One region of the Shinella sp. 838 genome, then DNA from elsewhere that is predicted to be linked to it. Evidence: riboswitches for the same ligand, from Rfam matches in the RefSeq annotation. Region 1 holds a riboswitch; each other region holds the start of a gene.
The links. A riboswitch is a leader RNA that binds a small molecule or an ion and turns the genes downstream of it on or off. The one in region 1 is predicted to bind cobalamin.
Positions count from the first base shown of each region.

Region 2: it holds a riboswitch for cobalamin, as region 1 does, so the genes downstream of both, bluB (5,6-dimethylbenzimidazole synthase) here and P9A16_RS08280 (aromatic ring-hydroxylating oxygenase subunit alpha) in region 1, are expected to answer to the same signal.
Region 3: it holds a riboswitch for cobalamin, as region 1 does, so the genes downstream of both, metE (5-methyltetrahydropteroyltriglutamate--homocysteine S-methyltransferase) here and P9A16_RS08280 (aromatic ring-hydroxylating oxygenase subunit alpha) in region 1, are expected to answer to the same signal.
Region 4: it holds a riboswitch for cobalamin, as region 1 does, so the genes downstream of both, P9A16_RS16820 (ABC transporter substrate-binding protein) here and P9A16_RS08280 (aromatic ring-hydroxylating oxygenase subunit alpha) in region 1, are expected to answer to the same signal.

Region 1 is NZ_JARSBQ010000002.1:142,939-146,444, reverse strand. Features, by position in the region: gene P9A16_RS08285 (hybrid-cluster NAD(P)-dependent oxidoreductase) at 1-295, opposite strand, end outside; gene P9A16_RS08280 (aromatic ring-hydroxylating oxygenase subunit alpha) at 297-1,541, opposite strand; cobalamin riboswitch at 1,645-1,840, opposite strand; gene P9A16_RS08275 (DUF6656 family protein) at 2,139-2,744, shown strand; gene P9A16_RS08270 (diguanylate cyclase domain-containing protein) at 2,761-3,506, opposite strand, start outside.
Region 2 is NZ_JARSBQ010000001.1:1,394,770-1,398,275, forward strand. Features, by position in the region: gene P9A16_RS06595 (sensor domain-containing diguanylate cyclase) at 1-17, shown strand, start outside; gene P9A16_RS06600 (SDR family oxidoreductase) at 254-1,072, shown strand; cobalamin riboswitch at 1,129-1,349, shown strand; gene bluB (5,6-dimethylbenzimidazole synthase) at 1,396-2,088, shown strand; gene P9A16_RS06610 (DUF2865 domain-containing protein) at 2,081-3,190, opposite strand; gene P9A16_RS06615 (phytanoyl-CoA dioxygenase family protein) at 3,460-3,506, shown strand, end outside.
Region 3 is NZ_JARSBQ010000005.1:162,550-166,055, reverse strand. Features, by position in the region: gene metE (5-methyltetrahydropteroyltriglutamate--homocysteine S-methyltransferase) at 1-1,498, opposite strand, end outside; cobalamin riboswitch at 1,598-1,811, opposite strand; gene P9A16_RS17880 (sugar-binding domain-containing protein) at 1,974-2,210, shown strand; gene P9A16_RS17875 (Lrp/AsnC family transcriptional regulator) at 2,531-3,034, shown strand; gene P9A16_RS17870 (hydantoinase/oxoprolinase family protein) at 3,038-3,506, shown strand, end outside.
Region 4 is NZ_JARSBQ010000004.1:493,030-496,535, forward strand. Features, by position in the region: gene P9A16_RS16810 (polyamine ABC transporter substrate-binding protein) at 1-2, shown strand, start outside; gene P9A16_RS16815 (MurR/RpiR family transcriptional regulator) at 59-913, shown strand; cobalamin riboswitch at 940-1,172, shown strand; gene P9A16_RS16820 (ABC transporter substrate-binding protein) at 1,329-2,372, shown strand; gene P9A16_RS16825 (FecCD family ABC transporter permease) at 2,369-3,397, shown strand; gene P9A16_RS16830 (ABC transporter ATP-binding protein) at 3,394-3,506, shown strand, end outside.

The sequences.
Region 1 (3,506 bases):
AGCGCGTGCCGATCGAGCTCTTCTGCGCCTTCACCGTCACGGAAACGGAGAAGGGGCGCGAGGGCGTCGAGGAGAGCGTATAGGTGCGCAGGACGGGATCGTCCTGCGCAACCGGAATTTCCAGCGTGACGAACTGGCCGGGCAGGTATCGGAACCAGTTGTCGCGGTCGGACCGGAAGGTGAAGGTCATCACGTCTGATGTCTCCACCGTTACGGCAATGCATTCCAGCATGTGCTGGCGATCGTTCCACGGATGAAGCTCGTCGAAATGACGGAAATGGCTTGCGATCGTCATGTCATGCCACCCGCGAGAGCGGCTTCTTGGCGCCGTCGAGCCGGTCGACCATAAAGTTCACGTACCATTCGACGAACTGCATGACGCCCCCCTCGTCTTCCGGCGAATAGGGGCCGGGCTGGTAGGCCGGCGAGCGGATGCCGAAGGCGTTTTCCTCGACGATGCGGCGGTCCTGGTCGTTGGTCTCGGTCCAGACATGGGTGAGCTCGTCAAGGCGGTAATCGACGCCCTCGACCGCGTCCTTGCTGACCAGCCATTTCGTCGTGACCTGCGTCAGCTCCGGCCCAAGCGGCAGAACGCGGAAGGTGATGGCATGGTCGGCGAGCACATGGTTCCAGGTCGTCGGATAGTGGAAGAGCAGCAGCGTGCCGATGTGGTTTTCCAGCACATCGTTCGACAGCGGGCGGTTGACGGCGCGGGCGCCGGACATCGTGTAGCTCTCGGCATCCTGGATGAGCGGCATGCGGGCCGCGCGGAACTGGCCGGTCGACGACATGCGGAATTCGCTCGGTAGGCCCGCCGCCTCGCATTTTTCCCAGTGCGCGGTGATGACGGGATCGTCCTTGGCGCCCTGCACGCCGGTGGCGCTCGGCGCTTCGGGATAGGTGCGGCAAAGCTCGGGATGGTTGGCGGCGCAATGATAGCACTCGCGGTTGTTTTCCCAGACGAGCTTCCAGTTGCCCTTCTCGACGATCGTGCTTTCGAAGGCGACCTTGGTCTCGCCGAGGCGGTGACGGGCAAGATAGGGCTCGACCAGGCTGCGGAAGGCGGAAAAGTCCGGCGCCTCGTTTGCAAGGCAGATGAAGATGTATCCGCCGACGGTCTCGCAGTGCACGCGCTTCAAACCGTGCTGGCTCTTGTCGAAATCCTCGGCCATGTGGCGGGCGAAGAGCAGCGAGCCATCCAGCTCGTAGGTCCACTGGTGGTAGGGACAGACGAGCTTGGCCGAGGACCCCCTGTGCTGCGTGCAGACGCGCGAGCCGCGGTGACGGCAGGAATTGTGCAGGGCGCGCACGGTCCCCGTGCGGTCGCGGGTGATGACCACGGGATAGTCGCCGACCTGCACGGTAAAATAGTTGCCGGCCTTCGGGATCTCGCAGTCATGGCCGATGAACAGCCAGTCGCGATACCAGATCGTCTCGAGATCGAGCCTGTAGTGATCGGGGTCGATGTAGAAGGCCTGCTCGAGGCTGTGGCCCTCGCGCCGGTTCTTGAGCTTGCGGAGCACGTCGCTGCTGATGTCCATGCCGGATCCTCGATATCCTGTTGGGGATGAGGCGCACGGAAGGAGACGGCATCCGGGCGCGGGGGCGCCGGACTGCACGCTTCCCGGCCGCCCGCCGCAGCCAGTCACGATCATTCCCAAGGCTGGTTTCCGGGCTCAGGAGCGTCCGTCAGGACCGTCGCGGCGCCTTCCCGGACTTCTGTCCAGTGGCGTCTCGCCGCGCGTTTCTCCTACACCGTTGCGGGGGCAGCGCCGGATTTCAACCGGCTTCCCAATTCTCCGCTCTTCGTCAGAACGGCACCTCGAGTGTTCTTATCTAAACGCAAGGCCCGGCAAACGACATGTCAGTTAGCGACATGCCATTCCGATTTGGCGACAGAGAGAAAATGGGCCGAGGCAAGCCAACCTCAGGCCTAATTGCATATATTTCAATCAATTATGCAAAGGAAACGAGCAACATGAATACCCTTTGGGCCACCTGACATGCCCGGTGACACAATTGTCATATTGCGACCCCTCCGGAACCTTTGGAAAAAGCGGGGGCGGATTGGCAAGGAATGCTTAACGCCGTTTCCTTAAACTTCATCGCATCGGGGCGCGAGGATGGAGTGCCGACGCGTGCAGCAAACCAAGTTCCGTTACTACGACGCAGTCGCCTACAAGCGCGCGAACCAGCCGAAATCGGCCGCCCATACCGAGTTCCTGCGCACCGGCCGCATCGACCGGAATGTCAGCTGGAGCCCGAACGAGAAGCGCTACCTCAGCTACCAGGAAGTGGCCGAGCGTACCGGCCGCAAGCTGGAAAATGCCGGCAGCGTCACGCATGACCGCATCAACGGCTTTCACCAGTCGATCCGCTTTCCCAAGCTGATCTTCCACCGCACGCTCGCCCAGACGCCGCATCTCGGCTATTGCCACATCACCGTCGCCAATTCCCGCTTCGCGGAATTCGAGAATGTGCAATGGGCCTTCTACATGGCCAATTTCTTCGCCGAGATCGGTGAGGAGGAGCAGTTCTTCGCCGACATCTCGAAGAAGGCCGGGCGGATGTATTTCGCCGTCGCCATCACGCCGGCCGAAGAGGAAGGCCGCCTGCAGATCGACCGCAAGGTGCGCGGCAACGGCGTGCTCTTCCGCACCGACGATCCGAAGCTTGCCATGAAGAACGTGCTGATGCTCGGCGCGCACAACGAGGCGCTGCGCAAGATCATCCGGGCGCTCTAACCCCTACCCCGCTGCGTCAGGCCACCCCGGACGGCCGGTAGATCAGCCATTCCTTGCCGGCCGGCACCTCGTCGCCGCGACCGTAGACGACGATCTGGTCGCCGCCCGCGCCCCGCGCCTCCGCCAATGCCCGCTCGCAGGCCGCCGAAAGGTCGAGCGCGCTGTCGGCGCGGTCCGCCATGCACACGCCGGCAGACAAGGTGAGGTGACCCAGATTGCGCCCGGTACGCGGATCGCGCAGCGCCACCGTCTGGAAGGCGGCGCGCAGCAGGTCGATCAGCCGCGTCACCTCCCCTTCGTCAGCGGTGCGAAACAGGAAGCCGAAGCGCAGGCCGTCGAAACGCACGGCCAGCTCGCCGGCGGGAAAAGCCTGGCGGATAAGGCCGCCGTAGAAGGTGACGAGATGATCGGACAGGGCCTCGATCTGGCCGGCGGAGAACCGCTGCTCGGCATCCACCTCGGCGATCGCGACGCCGCAGAGCATCGGCAGGTCCGGATTGGCATAGACCCGGGCGAGCGCCTTGTTAAAGGCACGGCGGTTGCCGAGCTTCGTCGGCGGATCGACGAACTTCATCGCCTCGAATTCCGCCATCTCCTTCTGGATGCCGTCCATGACGACCGATTGCGCGGCAACCTTCTCCGCCATCTCCGCCGTATGGGTGACGCGCAGTTCGGTCGCGCGCTGCAGCGCCTCGAGCGAGGAGCCGAGTGCGCCCTCTCCGAGGCTGCCGGCATCACGGATGACCTGCGAGGCCTCGCCGA
Region 2 (3,506 bases), on a different contig from region 1:
CGGTACGCGCGGCCTGACCAGTCGCCCTGCGCACTGAAGCGCCTACCGCCTTGTTTCCATGGGGTTTCCGCCAGGATGCACCGCAGCAGGCGCCGGCCCTGTCTGAAGATAGTCGTGTCCGGTCGGTCTCTGTCTCCGGAAATGGCTTGAGAAACAGCCCGATAGGGGATTTGCTTGCGGAAATGAATCATGTGTCGATCGGCTTCTCGTTGTTCGCGAGCCAGCATCGGCCGGTCTGCAAGGGAGGCATGGCATGAGTGAAGGTGCGCGGCTCGACGGCAAGATCGCCGTCGTCACGGGAGGAACGCAGGGGCTGGGGGCGACGATCGCCCGGCTCTTTGCCGAGCGGGGTGCGGCGGGTCTCGTCATCTGCGGTCGCAATGCCGCCAAGGGCGAGGCGAAGGCCAAGGAGATTTCCGGCGCGACGGGTGTTGCGACACTCTATGTGAAGGCCGATCTCGCTGTGGTCGAGGATGCGCGCGCGGTCATTGCCGCCTGCGACGCGGCCTTCGGCCGTGTGGACGCGCTGGTCAACGCCGCCGCCATCACCGACCGCGGCACGATCCTCGATACGAGCCCGGAGCTGTTCGACCGCATGTTCGCGGTCAACGTACGCGCGCCGTTCTTCCTCATGCAGGAGGCGATCACGGTGATGCGGCGCGAGAAGACCGAGGGCACCATCGTCAATATCGGTTCGATGTCGGCCAAGGCCGGCCAGCCCTTCATCGCCGCCTATTGTGCCTCCAAGGGCGCGCTCGAGACGCTGACCAAGAACACGGCCTATGCCGTTCTGCGCAACCGCATCCGTGTCAACGGCCTCAACATCGGCTGGATGGCCTCGGAGGGAGAGGATCGCATCCAGCGCGAATTCCATGGCGCGGCCGACGACTGGCTGGCGAAAGCGGCGGCAAGCCAGCCCTTCGGGCGGCTCGTCGATCCGGCCGAGGTGGCGCGGGCCTGCGCCTATCTCTCCTCGCCGGAATCCGGCCTGATGACGGGCTCGGTGATCTGCTTCGACCAGTCTATCTGGGGTGCCTATGACGGCTCGCCCCATCCGGATGCGCCGCTCTGAGGCGCAGGCACGGCGGTGCATGGCGCAGGCGGGCTTGATCGTGCCCGCAAGCCATGCGCATATCCTTCGCGTCAGGTGCCCGCTCCGGCGGGAGAATCGGGAATCCGGTGCGGGTGATAAACCCAGGTCCGGAACGTGCCCAACGCTGTGACGGGGATGGTTTGCACCGTAAAAGCTTGAATCGATTCAGGCTTTTGCCACTGGTTGTTCAACCGGGAAGGCAGGTGCCTGCCGCGTGACCCGAAGTCAGAAGACCGGCCTGGCACGATAGACCGAACCGCGCGGACGGCGGCAGGTTGTGACGCATTGTTGGGGAGATGACGATGCGAAGCGAACCCTTGGACCCTCTGGTCCGGGCGGGCGCCTTTTCCCGCGAGGAAAAGCAAGCCGTCTACCGTGCCATCGAAACGCGCCGCGACGTGCGCGACCAGTTCCTGACCGATCCCCTGCCGGACGACCTCGTCGGCCGCCTGCTGCAGGCCGCCCACAATGCCCCGTCCGTCGGTTTCATGCAGCCGTGGAACTTCCTGTTGGTGCGCAGCGCGGCGACCCGTCAGGCGGTGCATGCGGCCTTCCTGAAAGCCAATGCCGAGGCGGCGGCGATGTTCGAAGGAGAGCGTCAGGCGCAGTATCGTGCGCTGAAGCTGGAGGGTATCCTGAAGGCGCCGCTGTCGATCTGCGTGACCTGCGATCCGACCCGCGGCGGCAGCGTGGTTCTCGGTCGCACGCACAACCCGCGAATGGACGTCTATTCCACGGTCTGCGCCGTGCAGAATCTGTGGCTCGCGGCGCGGGCGGAAGGCGTTGGCGTCGGCTGGGTCAGCATCTTCCACGACAGCGATATCCGTTCGATCCTCGGCATACCCGGTCATGTCGAGATCGTCGCCTGGCTGTGCGTCGGCTTCGTCGACCGGCTCTACGGCGAGCCGGAGCTGGCGGTGAAGGGCTGGCGGCAACGCCTGCCGCTGGAAGACCTGGTGTTCGAGGAACGCTGGCCGGAGGAAGGCGTCAGTTGACGCCGGCATCCACCGGGCGGCCGAGGTCGATGGCGGATTCGTTGGCCGGCAGGAAGACCGGGCCGACCGTGCGCACCTTGCTGCTGGCCGGGTCGTAGTCGCGCTCCTCGACCTTCGCCGGCACCTTGACCGGGGTCTCTTCCTTCTTCGGCAGGGTGCGAATGGTGGTGATCGAGCCGCTGTCGGAATCGTCGGCGGTGCCGGCGCGCGCGGTCTCGGCGTCGTCGCCCTTCAGCGCCTTCTCGCGCTTGATCATCTCCTGATAGTAGGCCGAGAGGTTGCAGCCGCAGGCGCCGGGCTTGGAAAGGTCGCGCGTGCGGTAGGAGAAGGCGTTCGGCATTTCGTAATAGGGGCGGCCCGTGACCGTGGAGGTCATCTGCTCGGTTTCCTGGCCGCTGGTCATCGACTGGTAGAACAGTTCGGTCTCGGTTTCCGGGCACATCATGGCGCAGACCTTCTGGTCGCGCCGGAAGTCGAGCGGCGTCGCGCCCGACGAGATCGGGAAGAATCCGCCGTCGCAGGTGCGCACGCAGACGGTGCGCAGGTTGCCATGGCCGTTGCTGCCGCCGAGCGAGCGCAGTTGCAGGCGCTCGCTGCCGTCGGGCGCGGTGCCGAGGGGCAGGGTGCGCTTTTCATCGAGCGTGCGCAGCGTCTCGGTCGCCGCGATCGGCATGACCTTCGCCTCGTCGCCGCAGCCGTTGCTCGCCAGGAGGGCGGTGAGACGGCTGCGCTTGCCCTGCGACGAGGTGCCGCCGGCAAATTCGCGGCGCTTCTTGTCGAGGATTTCAAGGTTGCGCTCCATCTTGCCGATGACGCTTGAGAGCGTGTCGCAAGCTTCGGCATTCGCCCCGCCGACCACGATGATGCTGCCGCCCGAGCAGCCAAGGCGGCGCTGGTCACTCCTGGCCTTGCGCAGCTGAATGTTCTGGCGGGCGATCGCGCCGGCATATTTGCGTGCGCTCGTCGTATCGACCACCACCTTGGGCAGGTTGGCCAGCTCCGCCTGGAGGCGCTCGCACACGTTCGCCGCCGCCGTGCCGCCCGACAGGAGCAGCGGCAGGCCGGTTGCAATGGCAAGGAGGAGGCGAAGGCGCCCGGTCACATCATCGATCCCGTGAATTGGTTGGGCCGCGTTCCGGCCGCATATGCAGTTCCTATCATAGGCCCTGGCGGGGGAAGCGCAACGTGCTCCCGGATTTGTGATTAATGTCGGTCACAAAATATGAGTTGCGTATTCACCTTTTTGCCCGTGGCGCGCAATTGATCTCCCATGGGCCTTGGTGTAGCACTCTCGACAAACTCAACAGCCGGTCTGCGCCCGGATGGCGCAACCGCCTATGGCGGAACCCCGGCCCTTGCAGGCAGGTATTCATGCGGATTTCCTCCATCTTGCTCAGCCCCTGGTACGCGCTTCAGCT
Region 3 (3,506 bases), on a different contig from region 1:
CGAGGCCGATCTCCTCCTGCCAGCGGATGGCGTCCTCGGTCTGCTTCTGCAGGAATGCCTCGTAGTCCTTATAGCTGAGGGCACCTTTGGCATGCGCCGACCGCGCCTTGCGAACCTCGCTGGTCTGCGGGAACGAACCGATCGTCGTCGTCGGAAACAGCGGCAGCCCGATCGCCGCCGCCTGCAGGCGCCGCCGGTCCTCGAAGGTATTCAAGCGCTTCTTCATCCCCCCGTCGATACCGGCCATGCGGCCCTGGACGAGGGGATCGGTCACCTTCGGCGAGGAGGCCCGGGCGGTGATCGCCTGCGTGGCATCGTCGACGGCTTGCCGGACGGCATCCTTGCCCGCGGCCAGGCCCCTGCCGAGGATCGCGAGTTCATCCAGCTTCTGGGTCGCGAAGGACAACCAGGCTTTCAGATCCTCGTCGAGTGCCGTCTCCAGGGAGAGGTCGACAGGGACATGCAGCAATGCGCACGACGCGGCGACCTCGATGGCATCGACCCCGCGCACGGCAACGACCGGTGCCAACCGCTCCAGAAGGGCGGCAAGGTCTGCACGCCAGATGTTGCGGCCGTCGACGACGCCGAGCGAGAAGGTCTGATCGGGACGCATAGCCGCTGCAACCGCATCAAGCTGTTCCGGAGCGCGCACCAGATCGACATGGAGGCCGGCGACCGGAAGTGCGGCTGCGGCATCGAGATTGTCGCCCAACGACCCGAAATAGGTGGTGAGCATGATCTTCAGTTCAGGAACGGCCGCCGCGAAGGCCGCGTACGCCACCTTGAAGGCATGGCGCTCGCCTTCGGTCAGGTCAAGGGCGAGGACCGGTTCGTCCACCTGCACCCAGTCCGCACCGGCGGCGTGCAACCGGCGGAACAACGCTTCATAGACCGGCAGCAGCCTTGTCAGAAGATCGAGCGGCTTGAAGGTCGCGGGACGAGCCTTGGCAAGTTTCAGGAACGTGACCGGTCCAAGCACGACCGGACGCGTATGGATGCCAAGCGTCTTGGCCTCCAGGAAATGATCGACCGGCTTCTGCCCGGTCAGCGTGAAGACCTGATCCTCGCAAACCTCCGGCACCATGTAGTGGTAGTTGGTATCGAACCACTTGGTCATTTCGAGCGCGGGAACGCCGTGGCCGTGATGGGCATGGCCGCAACCGGCGTGCCCCCCCTCCTGGCTGCCGCGCGCCATGGCGAAAGAGACAGACAGCGGCACGTCGCCGCCCTCCCAGCCATAACCCGCCGGGATTGCGCCGACCATGACCGCGGTATCGAGCACATGGTCGTAGAAGGAGAAGTCGTTCGAGGGGATTCTGGTGATCCCGCGATCGCGCTGGAGCATCCAGGCTTCCGCCCGCAGCGTCTTCGCAGTTTCAAGAAGATCGTCTTCGGTGATCCTGCCGGACCAGAAACCTTCGAGCGCAAACTTCAGTTCGCGGTGGCGGCCGATGCGCGGAAAGCCGAGAGAGCCGACCGAGAGAGTTTTGTTGGACATTGTCATACCCCATTGGTTGGTGGGGGCATGGGTAAGCGGACGCGTGCGGCCATCCCCGTCAAAGACGGACCGCAGCAACCACCGGGACACCCCGCCCGTGGACGTTGTTTCGTCTTGGCAGGTCTCCTGGCTCGCGGGTCGTCACTGCTGTCCGTCTTCCCAAGGCAGGCGCCTCAGTGACATCCTGGACAGCGGCTCACCGCTTACAGTTGCGGGGGCAGCCCCGGCATTGCCGAATGATCGGCGCACCGGATTCCCTCTTAGCCCTGGAGAGGCAGAACCGCTCCAGGGAACCACGACATCAGGACTTCATGGTATCCAGGCCGGATTGTCAATAGACATAAAGAAATACTTATGCCTTTATGTATTTTTATCACCCTGGAACTGCCCACCCCCCGAGGGCCTGAGCGTGGTGCAAGTCACCGGCGCATCTGCGGGAAACCGGGAACTTTCCGCGGAATTCTGCGCGGCCATCATGGTGCGATCTCGGCGCCGCCGCGGTCTTGATTTGCCGCTTCATCGACGGCGAGGACGGCAGAATACCGACGATTTCGACAACCGCGTCATCGGCATCGAACTCGACGATCTGCTCAGCCTCCCGCGGCGACTGTGCGTGGCCGGCGACGCCAACAAGACGGATGCTATCCGTGCCGTGCTCAACAGCGGCCATGCCACCCATCTCTTCACCCACATGGCATCCACCGAGCAGTAGCTTCAGGATCAGGCACCCGACGAGTGGTGACAAGCACCAAGCGCGGATGGCAGCCGTGCTGGGGTCGCCCCACCTCAGCACCGCCTAGTGCGCTCGCCTCCCTTGACAGAGATCCCCTCAAAAGGATCAGCAAACCCTAGCGCGCCTCCCAGACGACACGTCATGGCACTCTGCTAATTTCCGATTCGGCAACAAATCGTACTTCAAGGACCATATTCGGGTCATTTTCGGAAAAATTCACCCTATGCGGCTGAAATATTCTTGACACAATTCCGTTTCGGAAATTTACTGCTTAAAACAGGCCGAAATGGAAACGCCCCATGACACAGCGTTATGTCGTTGACGATCTGGACCGCGAGATCATCCGTTATCTCTCCGAGGACGGGCGCCTCTCGGCGGCAGAAATCGCTGGCCGGATCGGCAGCGTCTCCGAACGCACGATCCGTAATCGCATCGCCGCCCTGCTCCAGGCGAAGATGATCGTGATCGGCGCCATTCCCGATCCCGTGGCGCTCGGGCGCGACGTGCAGGTCGAGCTTCTGATCGAGGTCGAAGCCGGCAAGATAGAAGACGTTGCCATCCAGCTCGCGGAGTACGAGGAGATCGGCTACCTGGCCGCGACCAGCGGCACAGCCAATCTCAGCGCCTCGCTCTTCGTCGCCGATCACGCGGCGCTTCTCGAATTCATGGATCAGGAACTGGGCAAGCTGCCCGGCGTCAAACGCGTGACGACTTCGGCGGTCCTGCGGCTCTACAAGGTATTCGGCACGAGAACCACCGCGATCGGCCGCGGCACGGACCTCGGCGGCAAGAAGAAAGGATAACCCATGTTGCGCATTGGGGTGGATGTGGGCGGGACCAATACGGATGCGGCACTGCTGCGCGGCACCGATGTTCTGGCAACGGTGAAGGCCTCGACCACGGCGGACGTGACCTCTGGCGTCGGCGCGGCAATCCGCACGGTTCTCGCCGAAGCGGGCATCACCGCCGCCGCCGTCAACGCTGTCATGATCGGCACGACGCATTTCCTCAACGCCGTCGTCGAAGGGCGCCATCTTGAAAAGGTCGGTGTTCTCAGGCTTTGCGGCGCAGCGACGCGCTCTCTGCCGCCGATGATCGACTGGCCCGACGCCCTGCGTCCCATCGTCGAAGGCGGCGCAGCCATGGTGGGCGGCGGCGTGAACTACGACGGCTCCGAAATCGCCCCACTTGATGTGGCCGCAGTCCGTGCCGCCTGTCGCGACTGGCGTGCCAAAGGCATCTCCGCCGTCGCGATCTGCTCCGTCTTCGCCCTGG
Region 4 (3,506 bases), on a different contig from region 1:
GACCATGCGCGATCCCCGCCCGTCTTTTCGGCGGGCGGGATTTTTGGGAGAGGGCGACGTGTCGAAACGCATTCTGAAGCTCGTTCAGTCCGACGATCTCAGGCGGTCCAAATCCGACAAGCTGATCGCCCACTATATCGAGCGCAACATCGCCGATCTCCCCTTCGAGACCGCGCGCTCGATCGCCCAGCGGCTTCAGGTCTCGCCGATGACCATCGGCCGGTATCTGCGCCGCATGGGTTTCGACGGCCTCGACGAGTTGAAGAGCGAGCTGCGCCGCGGCGGTTCCAATCCGGCCTGGGAGGTCAAGGCCCAAGTCGCTTCGCTGGAACAGGACCGCAAGGAGGGAAAGCTCCTCGCCGGCCTCATCCAGCAGCAGATCGACAATCTCGGCCAGATCTATGCGATCACCGGCGCACCGGAATGGCAGCAGACGATCGACGCGTTGATCGGCGCAAGCGAGGTCTATGTCGCCGCCTATCAGAATGTGCGCGGCATCGCGCAATATTTCGCCAGCCAGCTTTCCTATACGCGCCCGCGCGTGCAGTTCGTCGATGGTCTCAACGGCACCTATGCGGAATTGCTCGATGGTTCCGTCGAGGGGAGGGTGCTGTTCCTGCACGACGTGCGCCGCTTTGCCGCCAAGGCGCGGCCGCTGGCGCTGGAGGCCCGGCGGGCCGGCGTCAAGGTCGTGCTGCTGACCGACGAATTCTGCCCCTGGGGGCCGGATGTTTCCGATATCTGCCTCGTCGTGCCGGGCTCGCACGGGCCGCTCTGGGATGGCGCAGCCACCATGACCGCGGTCATGGACCTCATGCTCAGCAATATCATTGTGCTCATGGGCGAAGCCGTGAGCGAGCGCGTCGATACGCTTACCCGCCTCCAGGACATCTTCGGAGATTTCGAGAGCTGAGCGCCTTGACGCTGCCGAGCGCGGCGGATTAAGGATGGATCGACGGTTTCCCGAGGGATGACTCCCAGGGGATTAATAGGGAACACGGTGCGGACGACCCAACAGGGACCCATTCCGTGGCTGCCCCCGCAACTGTAGGCGGATTGCCGCCTGTCCTCGGACGCGTTTTCGCGTCATGCCACTGCGGTTTTTCCGCGGGAAGGCAGACAGGCAGCAGATATCCGTGAGCCAGGAGACCTGCCGTCGTCGAGAAAAATCCAAGTCACGGGCGGGGATGCCCGGAACAGGAGACCCTATGACGACCCTGGCTGCCGGCAACGGCGGAATTCCAATCGTTTTCTCCCGACCGCAATCGGCGCGCGCCTGTCGGCGCGTCGGCTGAGCCCGCACGCTTTCATTCATTCGGGAGAAACCCATGACCATTCTGCCTGCGGCCGTGCGCGCCGCATCCCTCGTTTCCGCGCTGGCCGGTGCCGCCGTGTTTGCCCTGTCAGCGGGCGCCGCGCAGGCGGCCGCGACGCAGTATCCGCTGACGCTGGAAAATTGCGGCCGCAAGGTCACCTTCGAGAAGGCGCCGGAACGGGCTGTCTCGCTCGGCCAGAGCTCGACCGAAATCCTGTATCTCCTCGGCGTTGGCGAGCGCATGGTCGGCACGGCGGTCTGGATCGGCCCGGTGCTGTCGGGTTACGAGGACGCCAACGCCAAGGTCGAGCGCCTTGCCGACAACGATCCGAGCTTCGAGAGCGTCGTCGCCAAGAAGCCGGACCTTGTGACGGCGCAGTTCCAGTGGCATGTCGGTCCGGAGGGCATCGTCGCGACGCCAGAGCAGTTCGATGAACTGAAGATCCCGGTCTACACCTCGCCGGCCGATTGCATCGGCAAGGACAATTCCGGTGGCGGCGACGGGGTGCGCAAGACGGTCTTCACGATGGAGCTGATCTACAAGGAAATCAGCGAATTGGCGCAGATCTTTGATGTGCAGGATCAGGGCGAGAAAGTCATCGCCGACCTCAAGGCGCGCGAAGACGCGGCGCGCAAGAAGATCGCTTCGGCGGATGGCAAGCTTTCCGCCGTCTTCTGGTTCTCCAGCGCCGAACTCGACATCGACCCCTATGTCGCCGGGCGCAACGGCGCGCCGGGCTACATCATGTCGGCGCTCGGCATCCGCAATGTCATTGAGAGCGACGAGGAATGGCCGACGGTCGGCTGGGAAACCGTTGCCAAGGCCGATCCGAGCATCATCGTCGCCGGCAAGATGGAGCGCCGCCGCTTCCCTGCCGATGACGTCGCGGTCAAGCACACGTTCCTCAAGGAAGATCCCGTCGCCAGCCTGATGCCGGCCGTGAAGAACGGCCATGTCGTCGATATGGACGCCCAGGCGATGAACCCGACGATCCGCACGATCGAGGGCATCGAGGTGCTTGCCGACGCCATCGAGAAGGCTGGCCTCGCGAAGTGACGGCTGATCGCCCCATCCTGCTGCGCACGGGTGTCGCTCTTGCGGCGCTCGTGCTGCTTGTCGCCGCGCTCGGGGTGGGCGCGGCGGTGGGCGAGACCGCTATTCCGCTCGACGTCGTGGCAAAGACCGTGGCGAACCGCCTCTGGCAGGCGGGGCACGCCATCGAGCCGATAGACGAGGGCATCGTCTGGAACTACCGGCTGAGCCGCGCCGTGGTTGCGGCCTGCTGCGGATCGGCGCTCGCGATCTGCGGGGTGATCCTGCAGTCGCTGCTGCGCAACGCGCTGGCCGATCCCTACATTCTCGGCATTTCCGCCGGTGCCTCCACGGGCGCTGTCGCGGTGGCGATCCTCGGCATCGGCGCCGGTATCCTGACGCTGCCGATCGGTGCCTTTATCGGGGCGCTCGTCGCCTTCGGTCTCGTCAGCGCGCTGGCGGTTCGCGCAGGCCGCGGTACGGGGGCGATCATCCTTGCAGGGGTCGCCGGTTCGCAGCTCTTCAATGCGCTGACCTCCTTCATCGTCACCAAGGCGGCCAATGCGGAACAGGCACGCGGCATCATGTTCTGGCTGCTCGGCAATCTCTCGGGCGTGCGCTGGCCGGATGTCTGGCTGGCGCTGCCGGTTGCGCTTCTCGGGCTTGTCGTGTGCCTCTGGCATGCGCGCGCGCTCGATGCCTTCACCTTCGGCACGGAATCGGCGGCCTCGCTCGGCATTCCGGTGCGCCGGGTCTATGTCGTGCTGATTGCCGTCTCGGCACTGATGACCGCCGTCATGGTCTCCATCGTCGGGTCGATCGGTTTCGTCGGCCTCGTCATTCCCCATGCCGCGCGCATGGTCGTCGGTGTCCGCCACGGGTTGCTGCTGCCGGCCTCGGCGCTGATCGGCGCCATCTTCATGATCGCCGCGGACGTGCTGTCGCGGGTCATCATTCCCGGCCAGGTGCTGCCCATCGGCGTCATCACCGCGCTGTTCGGCGCGCCGGCCTTCGCGCTCATCCTCAGCCAAAGGAGATCGGCCCTGTGACCCTTTCGGCAAAAGGTCTTTGCTGGTCGGCCGGCGGTGCGACCATCCTCACCGACGTCTCGCTCGACGTGCGTCCCGGCGAATTTCTCGGCATCATCGGACCCAATGG